Regions from separate parts of the Streptomyces sp. NPDC091209 genome, predicted to be linked through region 3. Evidence: riboswitches for the same ligand, from Rfam matches in the RefSeq annotation. Region 3 holds a riboswitch; each other region holds the start of a gene.
The links. Region 3 has a riboswitch for cobalamin ahead of ACIQRL_RS24590 (CbtB-domain containing protein). Riboswitches for the same ligand answer to the same signal wherever they lie in the genome.

Region 1 (3,801 bases), on a different contig from region 3:
GCGACTGGGCCTGGTCCAGGAACGGGGTCCGGGCGGCGGCCATGTCGATCAGGCCGCGCTGCGGGATCTCCCACGCCGTGCGGTACAGGTCGCGGACGTCCTGCGGGACCCAGGTGAAGCCCTGCACCGAGCCGCTGGAATCACGCAGCGCCTCACGGGTCTGCGCGTCCCACACACCGAGCTTCTTCAGCTCGGCCACCAGGTACGAGTTGACCTGGAGGAACTCGCCGGAGAGCGTCTCGCGCTTGAACAGGTTCGACACCTGCGGCTCGATGCACTCGTAGACGCCCGCGATGGACGCGATGGTGGCGGTCGGCGCGATGGCGAGGAGCAGCGAGTTGCGCATGCCGACCGCCGCGATCCGCTGCCGCAGGGCGGCCCAGCGCTCCGGCCAGTTCAGCTCGACGTCGAAGTGGTCCGGGTGCAGCACGCCACGGGCGGTACGGGTCTTCTCCCAGGCGGGGAGCGGACCGTTGCGCTCGGCCAGGTCCGCGGAGGCCTCGTAGGACGCGAGCATGATGCGCTCGGCGATCCGCGTGGACAGCGCGCGGGCCTGCGGCGAGTCGAAGGGCAGCCGCAGCTTGAAGAAGACGTCCTGGAGACCCATCGCGCCGAGGCCCACCGGACGCCACTTGGCGTTGGAACGGCCCGCCTGCTCGGTCGGGTAGAAGTTGATGTCGACGACGCGGTCGAGGAAGGTCACCGCGGTGCGCACGGTCTCGTCGAGGCGCTCCCAGTCGATGTCGTCGCCGACCACGAACGCGCCGAGGTTGACCGAGCCCAGGTTGCAGACCGCCGTCTCGCCGTCGTCCGTGACCTCCAGGATCTCGGTGCACAGGTTCGAGGAGTGGACGGTGTGGCCGGGCTCCGCCGTCTGGTTGGCGGTGCGGTTGGCGGCGTCCTTGAAGGTCATCCAGCCGTTGCCGGTCTGCGCGAGGGTGCGCATCATGCGGCCGTACAGGTCGCGGGCCGGGATGGTCTTCTTGGCGAGGCCCGCCTCCTCGGCCTTGCGGTACGCGGCGTCGAACGCGTCGCCCCACAGGTCGACCAGCTCGGGCACGTCCGAGGGGGAGAAGAGCGACCAGACGCCGTCCTCGTTCACCCGGCGCATGAACTCGTCCGGGATCCAGTGCGCGAGGTTCAGGTTGTGCGTACGCCGGGCGTCCTCACCGGTGTTGTCGCGCAGTTCCAGGAACTCCTCGATGTCGGAGTGCCAGGTCTCCAGGTACACCGCGGCCGCGCCCTTGCGCCGGCCGCCCTGGTTCACGGCGGCGACCGAGGCGTCGAGCGTCTTGAGGAACGGGACGATCCCGTTGGAGTGCCCGTTGGTGCCGCGGATCAGCGAACCGCGCGACCGGATCCGGCTGTACGACAGTCCGATGCCGCCCGCGTGCTTCGACAGGCGTGCCACCTGGTGGTAGCGGTCGTAGATGGAGTCCAGCTCGTCCAGCGGGGAGTCCAGGAGGTAGCAGGACGACATCTGGGGGTGCCGCGTACCGGAGTTGAAGAGCGTGGGGGAGGAGGGGAGGTAGTCGAGGCGGCTCATGAGCCGGTAGAGCGCGGCGACTTCGTCCACGGAGCGGGCCGTGTCGTCCTCGGCGAGACCGGAGGCCACCCGGAGCATGAAGTGCTGGGGCGTCTCGACGACCTTGCGGGTGATCGGGTGCCGGAGCAGATAGCGGCTGTGCAGCGTGCGCAGCCCGAAGTAGCCGAAGCGGTCGTCGCCTTCGGTGTCGATGAGCGCGTCGAGGCGGGCCGTGTGCAGCCGGACGAACGCGGCCGTGCGGTCGGCGATCAGACCCTCGCGATGGCCGACGGCGACCGACTCGGAGAAGGTCGTGACGCCCTGGGAGGCGGCCTCCGCGGCGATGCTGATCGTGAGCAGGCGGGCGGCCAGCCGGGAGTAGGCGGGGTCCTCGGAGATGAGACCCGCGGCCGCCTCCGTGGCCAGTTCGCGCAGCTCGGCCTCGTCGGCGCGGGCGGACCGGCCGCGCAGCGCCGCGGCGGCGACCCGGCCGGGGTCGGCGTCGGTGAGGTCGGCGGTGAGATCGGTCAGGGTCCGCAGCAGCGCGGTTCCGGGACCGTCGGTCTCCACCCGGGCCTGCTGCGCGGTCACTGAAGCCGGATCGGCTGGCGCGATGGTCACGTGGGGATCTCCCTCGCTCGGCACGGGGCCCGGCGGGGGAGGAGCGGGGCACACGGGAGCGCTTCAGGGCAGCACGCACCGCGTCCACCGGCCCATTCCGCGAGGCCCGGACGTCGTCGGCACCCGGGCCGGACGGCCGGGGCGCGCTGTCGGCAGGTCCTCGGACTGACGCGAGTACGGGCACGCCGAAACGCGAACACGCACAAGTACACCGTTGCGGGACAGTTCCGGATTTGCACCGGATTCCCCTGCGGCGACAGCGACCATGAGCATACATCTTGTGCCGGGCTCCGGGAGTGCCCCCACATGTTGTGTCGGGTCGGTGTCCGCGAGCACTACGGAGCGTGCTGGAGTGCCAACTCGTAGGTGAGCAGCCGGATGTCGTCGAGCCCCGGAAGCGGGTTCCAGTCGCGGTCGGGGGTGCGGGTGAAGCCCAGGCGCTCGTACACGCGGTGGGCGCTGTGCATGGAGCCCTGGGTGGACAGTACGACGCGGGTACAGCCCTCCACGGCCCGTGCCCGCTCGACGCAGGCGCGCACGAGGGCTTCCCCGGCACCCCGGCCCCGTGCCTCGCGCGCGACCGCGAGCATCCGGAGCTCGGCCTCCCCGGCGCGGGCGAAGTCCGCCATGGGGCTGCCGTCCGCCACGAAGGTCACGCTGCCGAGCACCCGGGCCCCGTCGACGGCGACCAGTACATCGGCGACGGCCGCGCGCCCCGCGACGTCCCGCAGTTTCTCCAGGTACGCGTCGCTCTCCCCGAAGTCGAGCAGCTCGTCCCCGAGATAGACCCGGGCCGCGATCTCGCCGACGGTGGGGTACTCCTCGGGCCGTGCCCGCCTGATGACGATGTCCATGCGGGCGAGTGTGCCCGAGCGGCACGGCGACGGGCCGCCGGTTTTCCTCCGGCGGCCCGTCGTACGGCGCTGTCGCGTCGTTCGTTCCTGGTTCCCGATGGCTAGTGGCTCGCGTCCGCCGTGGCCGGCGGGAGCTCCGTCTCGACTCCGGGGTCTCCCGCATCGGCCGTGTAGTCCTCGGGCGAGGTCTCGTCGACACCGTCCGGGGCCTTGAACGCCCTGAGGGCGAAGGTGAGGACGACGGCCACCGCCACGTTCAGGACGAACGCCGTCAGGCCGAGGTAGCCGATCTCCCCGATGCCGGGGATCTCCTTCGAGCTGCCGCCGAAGTGCTTCTGGGTCGGCGAGGCCACCCCGTAGGCGGCGATCGTGCCGTAGAGCATGCCGACCGCCCAGCCGCTCAGCAGCGCCCAGCGGTGGAACCAGCGGGTGAACAGTCCGCCGACCAGCGACGGGAAGGTCTGCAGGATCCAGATGCCGCCCAGCAACTGGAAGTTGATCGCGACGGTCCTGTCCATGGTCAGGACGAAGACCAGCGCGCCCAATTTCACCAGGAGCGACACCAGCTTGGAGACCTGGGTCTCCTGGCGCGGGGTCGCGGCCGGGTTGATGAAGTCCTTGTAGATGTTGCGGGTGAAGAGATTCGCGGCCGCGATCGACATGATGGCCGCCGGGACGAGCGCGCCGATGCCGATCGCGGCGAAGGCCACACCGGCGAACCAGTCGGGGAACATGTTCTCGAAGAGCTGGGGGATGGCGAGCTGGCCGTTGGTGACCTTCACGCCGGCCGCGATCGCCATG
Region 2 (3,801 bases), on a different contig from region 3:
CCACTGGAGCGCCTTCACCGTGCCCCGGGTCCCGGGCACGACGACCAGGTCCGCGTCGGCCAGTTCCTCGGCCCGGTCCACGAACCGCACGACGACGCCGGGTTCGGCCGCCAGCGCGTCGGCGTCGGTGAAGTTGGACATCAGCGGGATCGCGCAGACGGCCACCCGCAGGATGTCCGCGCCGACGGGGGAGGAGACCGCCGACTCCCGGACCGCCCCGCGCAGCGAGACCCTCAGTCCGTCCTCCTCGTCGATGCCCAGACCGTGCTGGAAGGGCAGGACGCCGTAGGTGCGCCGCCCGGTGAGGCCGTGCAGCATGTCGAGCCCGGGCTCCAGCAGGCTGACGTCACCCCGGAACTTGTTGACGAGGAACCCGGCGACGAGCGCCTGGTCCTCGGGGGCCAGCAGCGCGACCGTCCCGAAGAACGAGGCGAACACACCGCCCCGGTCGATGTCACCGACGACGAGCACCGGAAGCCCCGCGTTGCGCGCCACTCCCATGTTCACGATGTCGGTGCGCCGCAGATTGATCTCGGCCGGACTGCCGGCTCCCTCACAGATCACCGCGTCATACGTGCCCCGCAACTGAGCCAGACAGTCGAGGACGGTGCCGAGGAGTGCTTCCTGACGCCCTCCGCGCAGCCGTTCCCCGCTCGGTCCGGCGCCCGACAGCGGCTCCCCGGCGGGTCCGGACGCCCCGAAGAACCCGCGCGCGCTCATCTCGCCGACCGGCCTGCCCATCAGGACGACCTGGCTGGTGCGGTCGCTGCCCGGCTTGAGCAGCACCGGATTCATCAGCGCGGTCGGTTCCACGCGGGCGGCCTGCGCCTGCATGGCCTGCGCCCGCCCGATCTCGGCGCCCTCGCGCGTCACGAACGAGTTGAGGGACATGTTCTGCGCCTTGAACGGCGCGACCTTGACGCCCTGGCGCACCAGCCACCGGCAGATCCCGGCGGTCACCACGCTCTTGCCCGCGTCCGAGGTGGTCCCGGCGATCAGCAGCCCGCCGCTCATGCGGTGCGCCCCTTCCTGGTGAGCCGAGCCGTGAGCAGCACCCGTCCGGCGGCGCTCACGCCGAGCGCGAGCCAGCCGACGCGCCGGGAGAGCCGTACGGCCCGTTCGATGTCATGGGTGTGGACGGCGCGCCCCGCGGCATTGAGCACGGGCCGGTGCTCGACGCGTCCCCCGTACGAGAGGGTGCCGCCGAGCCGTACGCCGAGCGTGCCCGCGAAGGAGGCCTCCACGGGCCCGGCGTTGGGGCTCGGATGCTTGCGGGCGTCCGCGCGCCAGGCGCGCACGGCCCCGCCCGGGTCGGAACCGGCCACGGCCGCGAGGACGGCGGTCAGCCTGGCTCCGGGCCAGCCGGCGACGTCGTCGAGCCGGGCCGAGGCCCAGCCGTAACGCCGGTGCCTGGGGGACTTGTGCCCGACCATGGCGTCGAGCGTGTTCACGGCGCGGAAGGCGACGAGTCCGGGCACACCGGCGACGGCGCCCCAGACCAGGGCACCGACGACGGCGTCCGACGTGTTCTCGGCGACGGACTCGACGACGGCCCGCGCGATCCCGTCGGCGTCGAGCGCCTGCGGATCGCGGCCGCACAGATGCGGCAGCCGCTCCCGGGCCGCGTCGATGTCACCGGCCGCGAGCGCGCCGCCGATCGCCCGCGCCTCGCGGCCGAGGGAGGTTCCTCCGACGACGGTCCAGGTGGCGGCGGCGGTCAGCGCGACGGAAGCGGTGCGTGAGGTACGTACGGAACGACTGGCGAGCGCGGCGAGTCCGGTGGCACCGCCCACGCAGACAGCCGTGTGCAGCGCACCCCACCCGCGGTGGTCGCGCCACAGGGTCCGCTCCACGGACGCGGCGGCCCGCCCGAACGCGGCGACCGGATGCCCACGGCGGGGATCGCCGAGCAGCAGGTCGCCGAGGAGGCCGGCGGCGGCGCCGTACGCGAAGACGCGATCGGCACGCACGGGGTCAGCCCGCGATCGGGTGGAGTGGAACCCTCGTACTCAGCGGATCGGGCAACGGGCAGCCGCGCATGGCGATATGTCCTCACTCAGGGTGTCCACGCCCTGGTTCGACGAGACCGGCGGTGAGAGTTCCTGGCTCCCGGGGAGTTACTTCCCCGATGACAGTGGCGGGACCGCGCCGGATTCGCACCGGCTTCCTCTCATGCCGCCGTACTTGGCTCCGGCAGTCCACCACGGGGTGAGAACGGCCGTCAACTGGCTGTTGACCTGCGGGGGGACAGTGTGCGCAGGCCCACATACGCGTGGGGTGCGGGACGGTGATCCGTCCCGCACCCCACGCGCGGTACCGCTCGGCGCAACCCTGTTTCGGGCCGCTTGTGCCGGGTTACTTGGTGATGATCAGGGAGATGCCGTACGCCACCGCCGCGGCGCAGGCCGCGAAGCAGACGTACGCGCCGGTGGCCGCCGCGACCGCGGAACCACCCTGGGCCGACTCCTTCTTGGAGAGGCCGGCGACACCGAGGGTGAAGAGGGCGACGAGGCCCACGGTCACTCCGAGACTGACCCCGAAGACGGACCCGAGGGCTGACCAGTCGATGTTCATGCTGTTTCTTCCTTCGGTTCTCAGGCCACGGGGGACGGCGCGGACGGGCTCGCCGTGGGTTCGGCGGGAGCCGGGATGGTGGCCGTGAGCTCCTCGGCCACGGTGCCGGCCGGGGGCGGGGTGACGGCGGCGATGGCCGTGGTCACCACACCGGCGGGCTCTTCGGCGTCGTTCACGTTGTTGTGGTCGATCACCTCGCGGCGCGAGCGGCGCCAGATCGCGAGGCTGGACGCGACCAGGAAGACGGCGACGAGTGCGGTGCCCCAGGCGCCGAATCCGGTCACCCACTCGGCGAGCGCGCCGACCAGGGCGGCGGCGGGCAGCGTGAGGACCCAGGCGACGACCATCCGCTTGGCGGTGGACCAGCGGACCACACCGCCCTTGCGGCCGAGGCCGGCGCCCATCACGGAACCGGAGACCGAGTGCGTGGTGGAGAGGGAGAAGCCGATGTGCGAGGAGGCGAGGATGACCGTGGCCGCGCTGGTCTGGGCGGCGAAGCCCTGCTGCGGCCGGAGGTCGGTCAGGCCCTTGCCCATCGTGCGGATGATGCGCCAGCCGCCCAGGTAGGTGCCGAGCGCGATGGCGAGACCGGCGGACAGGATGACCCAGACCGGCGGGTTGGAGTCCGGAGCGACGGCGCCACCCGCGACCAGGGCCAGGGTGATGATGCCCATCGTCTTCTGCGCGTCGTTGGTGCCGTGGGCCAGCGAGACCAGGCCCGCGGAGGCTATCTGGCCGGCGCGGTAGCCCTTCTTGGTCGCCTTGGTCTCGGCGTCACCACTGAGCTTGTACGACAGCCGGGTCGCGAACATCGCGGCGAGGCCGGCGACGATCGGGGCCGCGACCGCGGGCAGGAGCACCTTGCCGACCAGGACGTCCCCGTGCACGGCGCCGGTACCGGCGGAGGCGATGGTGGCGCCGACCAGGCCGCCCATGAGGGCGTGCGAGGAACTGGACGGGAGTCCGACGAGCCAGGTCACCAGGTTCCAGAGGATCGCGCCGACGAGCGCGGCGAAGATCACCTCCGGCTTGATCCCGGATTCGTCGACGAGGCCCTTGGAGATCGTGTTGGCGACCTCCACCGAGAGGAAGGCGCCGACAAGGTTGAGCGCGGCGGACATGGCCACCGCGACCTTGGGCTTGAGTGCGCCGGTCGAGATGGTGGTGGCCATCGCGTTGGCGGTGTCGTGGAAACCGTTCGTGAAATCGAACACGAGAGCGGTGACG
Region 3 (3,801 bases):
CGGCCGCCTTCATCCGCCCCTCCCCCACCGCCGGAACGCTCGGCGGGGTGGCCAAGGCGACCCGCGAGTCGATCGTGGTGATGGAGGCGGCCGGCTACGACGTGGTGCTGGTGGAGACGGTCGGGGTCGGCCAGTCCGAGACCGCGGTCGCCAACATGGTCGACTCCTTCCTGCTGTTGACGCTGGCCCGCACCGGGGACCAGTTGCAGGGCATCAAGAAGGGCGTCCTGGAACTGGCCGACGTGATCGCCGTCAACAAGGCGGACGGTCCGCACGCGCGCGACGCGCAGTCCGCCGCGCGCGAACTGGCGGGCGCCCTGCGGCTGATGCACGGCAGGGACGCGGCCTGGACGCCTCCGGTGCTGAGTTGCAGCGCCCGCGAATCGGCCGGTCTTGACACCGTCTGGGACCGCCTGGAGCAGCACCGCACGCTCCTCGACTCGACGGGCCGTCTCGCCGACAAGCGCCGTGACCAGCAGGTCGACTGGACCTGGACGATGGTCCGCGACGAACTCCTCGGCCGCCTGCACAGCGATCAGGCCGTACGGGCCATCACCCCCGACCTCGAACGCCAGGTACGGGAGGGCGGGTTGACCGCCACGCTCGCGGCGGAGCGCATTCTGAAGGTCTTCGGCGGCGAAGCCCGTTGAGCCGGCCGCTCGGGCGGTGGCAGGGCGAAGGCAGTTGAACCGCACGGGCGGTGACGGGGCTGAGCCCGGTCACCGCCCGTGTTCGCGTTCACGGCCGGACCCGGCGCAGGCCGGATCCTGTGCTCACCTCTGTGCTGCCTCGTAAGCCTCGCGGATGGACGCAGGGATACCTCCCCGATCATTTACCAGATAGCCGTTGGTGCGTGCCCACATGCGTATCGGCTCGTCCTCCGGACGGGGATCGAGCTTACGGGTTCCAGCGGACTTGCCGGGGCCTCTCCCGTCTCCCGAGGACACCCCTTCCAGCCGGTCCGCCGCCTCTTGGAAGAAAGCGGACAACGAGGCGTATACACCCTCCTCGGGATCGTGTGCATCAGCCCACGTTCCGATGGTTCCGTTGAGCGTGTCCAGAAACGTCCCGTAGAGACCGTCACGCTCCGCAGCGATCGGAGAACGTGGTAGGCGGTCAGGTCGCCCTGCTCGACGCCATCGAGCGCCGTATCGATTTCGCTACCGAGGACGGCAAGGAGCACCGGCCGGCCGCGAGCGGCTCGCCACCATCGTCGTCCGGAAAGCCCCCGGAAGCATCCGGGGGCTTTCTCGTGTCCCGACGGATTCAGTTCGCGGCCGGAACCGACCGCCGCCCGGACGGGACCGCCGCGGGCCGGGGGTTGAGCATGCGCTCGGCCAACTCGCCGAAGACGAGGCCGAATCCGCCCCACAGGGTGGCCTGGATGGCCAGCGCGGAGAGCCTGAACCGCCACAGCAGGGTGGCCGGGAAGTCCCCGGGCACCTCGTTGATCACGGGCAGGAACTCGTAGGCCAGGCCGATCAGGACGGCGAAGGCGGCCACCGCGGTGACGGTGGCGTACCAGGTGCCCAGGCTGGGCGCGAGGCGCTTGCCGAGGATGGTGGCGCCGACGGCCAGGAGCACGCTGAGCACCATCATCAGGAAGTACAGCGTGGTCCGCTTGCCGATGGTGTCGGGGTCTCCCACCGACGGCGGATTGGCCGGGTACTTCAGGAACGGCACGACGTACACGGCGAGGAGCGCGGTCCCGGACAGCAGGAGCGCCGTCGCGCGCGGACTGAAGCGGCCCACGCGGCCGAGTGCGAAGCAAAAGGCGAGCGCGGCGATGCCGCCGAAGGAGATGCCGTAGACCAGGACACCGGTGGCGAGGCCGGCGGTGGACTGGAGGCTGCGGGAGACGAGTTCGACCTCGTGCCCGTGCGCTGGAGCGTGGGCCTCCTCGAAGCCGATCGCGCTGTCGACGGTCGGTTCACCGAGCAAGTAGGCGACGACCAGGGCGAGTACACCGGCCGCGAGGCCGGCGAGCATGCCTCGCACGAGCAGGTTTCTTACCGTTGCGGAGTTCATGAGCGTGTGTCGTCCCTCGCGTCAGTGGCAGGGGAAACCGAGCAGGTGGCGGGCGTCGTGCACCCACTCGTGGACGTCCTCGCCGGAGACGACGGAGGTGGCGCCCTGTTCGGCGCCGACGAAGTACAGCAGAACCAGCATCAGGATGCCGAAGAAGACCGCCCAGGGAGCTATCGCGGTCAGCGGCAGCTTGGCGGGAAGTGCGGGGGTGGTGGCTGTCGGCTGAGCGACGGTCTGCGCCATGGCAGGACCTCCTCGGGAGTTCGCGTCCCATCTCGGTGGTGCACAGGATGACGCCTACGGGTCTGACTCACGGGGCGCCCAGCGTGGCTGGAGCGGCTCGTTCACAGTGGCGCGACCGTGCCGGATTTCCACCGGCTTCCGTCTTGACGTCATCAATATCGGACCGACCGTACCGCGTGCCGCGTACCTGGCCAAGACCGCGCCACCTGGGGTGATCTTCCTCTCGTCCCAGGTCGGCGGGTCCTCTGTGAACAGCGGGTCACCGGGTGCCGTTTCGGACGATGCCCGAAGAACTGCCCGGCGGCTGCGCTTCGTTCAGCCGTGGACCCGATCCTCCCGCTCGCCCGACCTCAGTCGCTCACCGTCGCCGCGCCCGGGTCGGCGAGCCCCAGCTCACGTTCGCCCAGCGAGGCGAAGAAGCGCTCGACGTCGGCGTCGGTGACCTCGGCGAGCGTGGCCGGGGACCAGTGCGGGTCGCGGTCCTTGTCGATGATCTGGGCCCGGATGCCCTCGACCAGGTCGGGGGCGGACAGCGCGGCGCAGGAGACGCGGAACTCCTGGTCCAGAACGCGCTCCAGCGAACCGAGCCGCCGGGCGCGGCGCAGGGCGGCCAGTGTGACCTTCAAGGCCGTGGGCGAGTTGCCGAGGAGGGTCTCCGCCGACTCCTTCGCCGCCGGGTCGCCCACCGCGAGGAGTCGCTGGACGATCTCCTCGACCGTGTCGGCGCTGTAGCAGGCGTCGATCCACTCCCGCCGCTCCGCCAGCTCGCCCCGGGGTGCCGGCTGCGCCTGGCGGGCCAGGGCCTCCGGTACCGGGAGGGCGGCGAGGTCGGCTGTGAACTGCCTGAGCGACGAGGACGGCAGGTAATGGTCGGCGAGGCCGCACAGCAGTGCGTCGCCGGCGCCGATCGAGGCACCCGTGAGGGCGAGATGGGTGCCCAGTTCGCCCGGGGCGTGGGCGAGGAGATGGGTGCCGCCGATGTCGGGGACGAAGCCGATGCCGGTCTCGGGCATGGCCACGCGTGAGCGCTCGGTGACGACCCGGACACTTCCGTGCGCGGAGACGCCGACGCCCCCGCCCATGACGATGCCGTCCATGACCGCCACGTACGGCTTGGGGTAGCGGGCGATGCGGGCGTTGAGGTGGTACTCGTCGCGCCAGAACGCGGCGGACGCGGTGCCGTCCCCGTCGCGCGCGTCGTCGTGGACGAAGCGGATGTCGCCGCCCGCGCACAGCCCGCGCTCCCCGGCGCCGGTGATGACGACGGTCTCGACGGCCGGGTCGTGTTCCCAGGCGGTGAGCGCCCGGTCGATCCGGCGCACCATCGCGTGGTTCAGGGCGTTCAGCGCCTTCGGCCGGTTGAGGGTGAGGTGGCCGGCCCGTCCGTCGGTGTGCACCAGGACGGATTCCTCGGCGGCGGGTGCCTCGGTGCCGCTCATCCGAGAGCCTCCGTCAGTCCGCGGGCCACGATGACGTGCATGATCTCGTTGGTTCCTTCCGGGGTCCGGCGGTTTCGCGGGTCACGACGAT

Region 1: it holds a riboswitch for cobalamin, as region 3 does, so the genes downstream of both, ACIQRL_RS20530 (ribonucleoside-diphosphate reductase subunit alpha) here and ACIQRL_RS24590 (CbtB-domain containing protein) in region 3, are expected to answer to the same signal.
Region 2: it holds a riboswitch for cobalamin, as region 3 does, so the genes downstream of both, ACIQRL_RS00355 (cobalamin biosynthesis protein) here and ACIQRL_RS24590 (CbtB-domain containing protein) in region 3, are expected to answer to the same signal.

What each region holds. Positions count from the first base shown of each region.
Region 1 is NZ_JBIVVR010000006.1:512,040-515,840, forward strand. It holds gene ACIQRL_RS20530 (ribonucleoside-diphosphate reductase subunit alpha) at 1-2,146, opposite strand, end outside; cobalamin riboswitch at 2,280-2,429, opposite strand; gene ACIQRL_RS20535 (GNAT family N-acetyltransferase) at 2,482-3,000, opposite strand; gene mctP (monocarboxylate uptake permease MctP) at 3,102-3,801, opposite strand, start outside.
Region 2 is NZ_JBIVVR010000001.1:68,340-72,140, reverse strand. It holds gene ACIQRL_RS00360 (cobyric acid synthase) at 1-1,014, opposite strand, end outside; gene ACIQRL_RS00355 (cobalamin biosynthesis protein) at 1,011-1,970, opposite strand; cobalamin riboswitch at 2,076-2,219, opposite strand; gene ACIQRL_RS00350 (hypothetical protein) at 2,356-2,574, opposite strand; gene ACIQRL_RS00345 (anion permease) at 2,595-3,801, opposite strand, start outside.
Region 3 is NZ_JBIVVR010000008.1:278,579-282,379, forward strand. It holds gene meaB (methylmalonyl Co-A mutase-associated GTPase MeaB) at 1-650, shown strand, start outside; gene ACIQRL_RS24580 (histone-like nucleoid-structuring protein Lsr2) at 774-989, opposite strand; gene ACIQRL_RS24585 (CbtA family protein) at 1,267-2,028, opposite strand; gene ACIQRL_RS24590 (CbtB-domain containing protein) at 2,050-2,271, opposite strand; cobalamin riboswitch at 2,312-2,458, opposite strand; gene ACIQRL_RS24595 (enoyl-CoA hydratase/isomerase family protein) at 2,622-3,710, opposite strand.